DNA from 2 places in the Carboxylicivirga longa genome. Region 2 is predicted to be linked to the other one. Evidence: riboswitches for the same ligand, from Rfam matches in the RefSeq annotation. Region 2 holds a riboswitch; the other holds the start of a gene.
What was found. Region 2 has a riboswitch for cobalamin ahead of ACRD7A_RS00215 (acyl-CoA carboxylase subunit beta). Riboswitches for the same ligand answer to the same signal wherever they lie in the genome.
Positions count from the first base shown of each region.

Region 1 (3,205 bases), on a different contig from region 2:
CTCAATACTACGGTTATAAATATGTAATTGACTACACTCAATCGTCGATCGATTGGCTCTACTCTGCTGAGGACACCGATAAGCATGGAACCAGTGCCGATTACCGACAACGCCATGTCATGCAGCCTGGTGCCCCCACTTATGGCGATTACAGTCATGTACGATGGGCCTCGCCACCCCTGGGCATCAACGGAGAAGGCCGCGTGAGTCCGCTTGTAGGGGTGATACAGACAATCAGCACCATTATAGATACCGATGGACGTATAGTGAGCCCCAACCGTGTAGCGCGCGCAGCAGCAGGCTATAACGCCATGGAGCTTGCTCCTGTACAGCCCCATACCATCTCCACCGAGGCCCGAGCCTGCACCGACTGCCACGGCAACACAACTACCATGGGCTATGGGGTGCATCATGGGCTTTACGATGCAGCTCCCTACAAGGCTCGATATGCCGATGTAATCAACCAAAACGGAGAAATCGTAAGTCGCCACACAGAGGTACAGATACCCGCTTTACCCCATCTGCATGGTGATTTTGCGCAGCTCATCGACAGCAGTGGTAGACAAGTACAAACCGTAGATTCGCACTGGCCCCGTTCAAAACCCCTCACAGCCCGTCAACGCGAAGTACTGGCGCGTGATGGCACCTGCCTGGCCTGCCACCAGGATCTGCCCAAGGGAGCACTGCCCATACGCATGCTGGGGCAGATAGCTCATATGACAGGACTCAGCTTTGCTCCTGAAGAAGCACATAACGAACTATTGCGTGAAAACGACCTGCTTATCTCGTGGGTGAAATTCCTCGGTATCCTAACACCCATCCCACTGCTAGTCGTCGCCTTTGTACTTTTTAAGCTGAAGAAAAAATCATGAGTGCTCTTTTTTATTTCCACATATTTACAAAAAAGAACATCTCTTTATGAATATTTGATACCTTTGCCGTGCAATTGGTTTTCAGAACCGGATGATACCGGGGAGAAATTAAAAGGGAATGCCGTGTAAATCGGCAACAGTTCCCGCTGCTGTAAGTTCCGACCCTTTAGGGTCTGTTACTTTTAATAAAACACCACTGTTGAGCTCCTCTCAACGGGAAGGTATTAAAAGTAGGAATAAGTCAGAAGACCTGCCAAGTGTTACGATTTTACAGCCTGCGGCGAACGGGTATGCGATCATCATTCTTGCAACATCTTCTGTTGGCATCAATGCTGTAAAATCCATTTTATTAATGAATTTAAAATACAGCAGGATGAAACACTTCAGCCCCACATAACACGCACAAGCATAAAAAAAGCAGCAGGGTTCGCCAAAACTTACTGCTGCTTCGAAATACTACATTTTTATTAACATTCAATTGCTTGTGGCTACCTGATTCACACTCGTTCTCGTACAGAAAAACAGTAAGTGCAATAGCCTCTGTCAATTGAACAAATCAAATGCAATGAAGCAAATTTACTTATCTTTTTTGAATTTATTTATTGTCCTCTCATCCATAATGGGACAAAGCGTGTGGTTAAATCCACAAGAAGGCTATCTCTCTAATGATATCATTACAGATAAGGCATTTTCATGCCATGATATCCTGGGGAATAACCTTTATGCTATTGATAGCGATGGCTTGTACTGCTACGACTTAACAACAATGCAGCAGACCCATAATTTTGGTAAAGTGCCGGATTATAATGGCTGGATTAGCTTTGTAACGGCCGATCCGGATGGTACTAAAGTTTGGCTTGGATACACCAAATCAGGTCTAACAGACGACCGCATATACAGCGTTGATATTACCTCAGGCACATGGACACATGTAGCTACCTTTCCGGGTAATTTCGACATGGAAATAGCGAACGGCAACTACTACGTATCGGGCCTCAATACAGAAGGCTGGGATGGAGTAAATGATGTAAACTGCATCTCACTGCTAGATAAATCTGGGAATAATAACCATAAGAAAATCATTGAAGTAGGCGGTAATTCAACCGGCCTTGCCGTGGATGCCAGGGGAACAGTTTATAACGCCCAATACGACCCCACAGGCAATACCCTGATGTACCAATGGCCTGCCGAAATAGTCAACCCTGTTATCGCAGCCACCGATGGCAGTTTTCTCACACTCAATGACGGTACGGTTATTACTTCCATGCCGGGTAATGGTCCTTACGATTGCGAAGTAGATGATGCCGGCCATATGCTTTTCAATTGTAATGATTACTCAAGTGGGAGCTATGTAGCGCTATGGAATGGTACATCCGGAGAAATGCAAAACTACAAGAAAATCGGCGTGTATGGTGGATCTTCATTCGCATGGTTCAGCATGCTAAAAGCTGCCGGGGATATTACAGCCGGTGGCAAAGTGTACATGATTAATTTGGGCGATCCGATAGCCGAAGTAAGACTAAGTAACGGGCCTTCCATTAGCAATCCAATTACTGATAAGTTATTGTCGGTGAACACAGCTGAAACCGTAATTGAGTTAACGAATCACTTTACACCAAAAGATGGAGAGCCTGTTGATTACTCAGTTTCAACAACAAGCAACACTATTTTATCATCGGCTGCCATTGAAGGCACTACCCTCACCATTAATTATCTGAACGATGTTACGGGAACTGCTGAAATAACCGTTTCGGGTACTTCTAAGGGTGATGCTACCAACATTACATTCGCGGTTGAATTGCGCGATATTAATTATTCCAACGGCGCATTTATTGTTAACGAAGATTGGTTCGGGCACTCCAGCGGAACAGTAAACTACCTGACGGATGACGGTAAAATGGTTTATCGGGCCTATCGCCAGGAAAATACGAATAAAACGCTGGGTACTACAACACAATACGGCACAGCTTATGGCGATAATATCTATTTTATGTCCAAACAAGGTCAACGCCTCGTTGTGGCTGATGCAGCAACCTTAAAAGAGCAAGCGACCGTTCCTAACTTCGGAGTCGATCCTGATGGACGAGCCTTTGTGGGTGTTACTCCGGAGAAGGGTTATATAGGCACAAGCAACGGTATTTACTTGTTCGATATTCCCACATTAGGGGTAGGTAATCAAATCGATGCAACAAACGGCGAAGTCGGCAATATGCTGCGTGCCGGCAACTATGTATTTGCGGTTAAAAAAGATGCAGTTTGCGTGATTAACGCCAATACAGATGCTTTAGAACAGACTATTTCAGGCGCATCTTACAGCGGTGTAGTACAGGCCT
Region 1 covers NZ_JBNGOZ010000016.1:42,555-45,759, reverse strand. The annotation lists gene ACRD7A_RS13880 (hypothetical protein) at 1-872, shown strand, start outside; cobalamin riboswitch at 931-1,144, shown strand; gene ACRD7A_RS13875 (DUF5074 domain-containing protein) at 1,438-3,205, shown strand, end outside.
Region 1: another riboswitch for cobalamin. It lies ahead of ACRD7A_RS13875 (DUF5074 domain-containing protein); the one in region 2 lies ahead of ACRD7A_RS00215 (acyl-CoA carboxylase subunit beta).

Region 2 (3,205 bases):
GAACGGGTATTCCGCATGATTTGGCGGTTTGTCGTGCCACACCTTTATTGCCCATCTTCTCGATGTGCTGATGCGATGGCCCAATAAAGATGATGCCTCGTGTCTCGCATTCTTTGGGCAGGAATGGATTTTCAGACAGGAAGCCATAGCCCGGATGTATGGCATCAACTTTATTTTCAACGGCGGCATCTACAATCTTTTCAACGCTTAGAAAAATATTGGTAAAGGTGTCGCCCGATACATCTATCAGTTCGTCGGCAAAGGATAAATAGTGGGCATTGGGCTCCTGATGGGTTAGGAACATATATGAACGGATACCCATTTTGCGGGCCGTTTGAGCAATGCGGATGGCAATCTCTCCGCGATTGGCTATTAATATCGATTTAATCATTATTCAGTTTTTTACATTGGAATATTTCCGTGTTTACGCGGAGATTTCTGTTCGAACTTGTTTTCTAGTAGTGAGAAAGCAGAGATCAATACCTCACGTGTTTTTGCGGGTTCTATCACCTCGTCAACATAGCCTTTTTCTTCCGCGATAAATGGATTGGCAATGTTGTTTTTATAATCATCCACCAGCTGACGCTTAAGTTCATCAGGATCGTTTGCCTCGCTCAGCTCTTTGCGATTCAGTATTTTTATGGCGCCCTCGGGTCCCATCACCGCAATTTCAGCCGATGGCCAGGCATAATTCATATCACCGCCCATGTTTTTACTGTTCATCACAATGTAGGCGCCACCATAGGCTTTTCTAATGATTACTGTAATTTTGGGTACGGTGGCTTCGGCAAAAGCATACAGTAGTTTAGCACCGTGCATAATAATGGCATTGTGCTCCTGGTTTTTACCCGGCATAAAGCCCGGCACATCTTCCAGTACCAGCACCGGAATATTAAAGGCATCGCAAAAACGCACAAAACGGGCGGCTTTGCGCGATGCATTGATATCCAGTGTACCCGCCATTACTTTTGGTTGATTGGCGATGATTCCTATAACTTTTCGATCCAGGCGGGCGAAGCCGGTAATGATATTCTGCGCGTGTCCTTCTGCCACTTCAAAAAAGGAATCCACATCCACAATGCGCTCGATAATATCAATCATATCGTAGGGCTTGCCTGAGTCCTCGGGCAATATGTAGGAGATGTTTTCGCTGTTGCGCGGCGTGATGTCATCCCAGTTTAATACGGGAGGCTGCTCCAGGTGGTTAGAAGGAAGGTACGACAGGAGCTTCTTCACGCCCAGCAGGCAATGTTCCTCATCGTTATACACAAAATCGGTTACGCCCGAAGCAGAGCCATGTACTTCGGCACCGCCCAGGTCTTCAAAGGTAATGTCCTCGTTCAATACTTCTTTTACCACCTGTGGGCCGGTAACAAACATGTGCGAGGTGTGTTTTACCATAAAACGGAAGTCGGTGAGAGCCGGTGAATAGACAGCACCGCCGGCAGCAGGGCCGAGTATAACAGATATCTGCGGCACAATGCCCGAGGCTTTTACGTTATTACGAAAAATACCGGCATAACCGGCCAAACTGGCTACCCCTTCCTGTATGCGTGCACCACCCGAATCGATGAGTCCGATGACAGGATGCCCCATATTGGCCGCCAGTTCCTGCACTTTCTGAATTTTTTGCGCATGAACAAGCCCCAGGGAGCCTCCCATAATATTAAAATCCTGGGCGTACACCATTACTTTACGGCCGTTGATGGTGCCGTAGCCACAGATTACACCATCGCCATAATTTTTGGCTTCTTTATCGGGTTTGATCAAGGCGCCTATCTCGTGAAAGCTGCCCTCGTCGAATAAAAAGTCGATACGCTCGCGGGCTGTTAGCTTGCCCTTATCGTGTTGTTTCTTATAATAATCACCTGTGTATTGATCATTCAGCTTATCTTTCCGCTCATGAAAAACTTTGTAAGCCTTTCTGTTTTCCTCCATGATTATTTCAGTATTTGTTAGTTAATGTATTGATATGCTTCTGTTACCAGGCCAAACTGGCAAAGTAACGATTGAAGGCTTTAAGTTGTTTATTAAACAAAAAACAGCACGAAAATCTGTGTAAACAGAGTTCGTGGAAAAATAAAAATGTGCTGTCGCAGACGCTATAAATGCAGGGATAGAATTAAGATCCGATACCTGCTTTGTGTCGCGAAAGCAAATATCATTCAAATATTAAAGACAGGTCTCCTGGCTTTCCCGACTCTTAACACCTTCCCAACTGTCATATGCAGTCAGTGGTTAATCCGCTAAAAGTACATACCGTCTATACGGCACGAGATCACAGTTGCGCGTCAGCCCATGATTTACACATGGTTCCCTATTAAACCCTTGTTACGGGGTGTCTTAATGACAAAAATTTGAATGAACGAGCGGCAAAAGTAGTAAAATTCCTTTATTTGCGTGCTCATTATGCACAGGCAACAATTGTTTTTGATTTCACAATTAGCCTCGTATTTTACTGATTAAATGATTTAGTGAGATATAAAAGCCTTGTACAGAGCTGTTGTGTTTTCAAATAAAGAATCAGCACCTGCACTGATTAAGACGTCATCCGGCAGTTTACCCGTGTTAACAGCAAGGCAGCGTAAGCCAGCCGCCTTGGCCGATTCAACGCCCATAGGTGCGTTTTCCACTACAAGGCATTGGTCTTTGCTCAGTCCACTGCGTTGCCAGGCGATCAGGTAAGGTTCAGGGTGGGGTTTGCCCTGTTTTACATCTGCACCACTGATAATGTTGCTCGCCTCCACCTTAAATTGGGCATTTAATTTATCAACGAGCGAGGGTTGCCTGGATCCGGTTACCACAAAGACCTGAACCCCATTTTTTCTCAGAAACTCAATCAGTTCTTGCATCATGGGTAACACCGGAGCTTTAGGGCGTTTTGCCATAAGTTCCGTCTTTAAAGTATAAACAGCTTCCTCTTCATCCCGGGTGGGTAATCGGTGAAGGTACTTTTCAAAAGCGATTCTGATGGTTGCATAGCCGGTTCGTCCTTCATTCATATATGCCTCTTCTGGCGGAAAATTGATGCCGTATTTTTTAAGTGAATGGATCCACGTGTATTCATGACTAGGCATGGAGTCAAACAAAACACCATCCATATCAAAAAACACCGCTTTTATATCATCGAGGACTTGCATTGGCTTTACTTTTGGCCCCAAAGTAATATATTTTTTTACTTATTTTGCAGGCTTAATTCCATTGC
Region 2 covers NZ_JBNGOZ010000001.1:50,550-53,754, forward strand. The annotation lists gene ACRD7A_RS00210 (acetyl-CoA carboxylase biotin carboxylase subunit) at 1-391, opposite strand, end outside; gene ACRD7A_RS00215 (acyl-CoA carboxylase subunit beta) at 403-1,938, opposite strand; cobalamin riboswitch at 2,161-2,361, opposite strand; gene ACRD7A_RS00220 (HAD family hydrolase) at 2,472-3,140, opposite strand.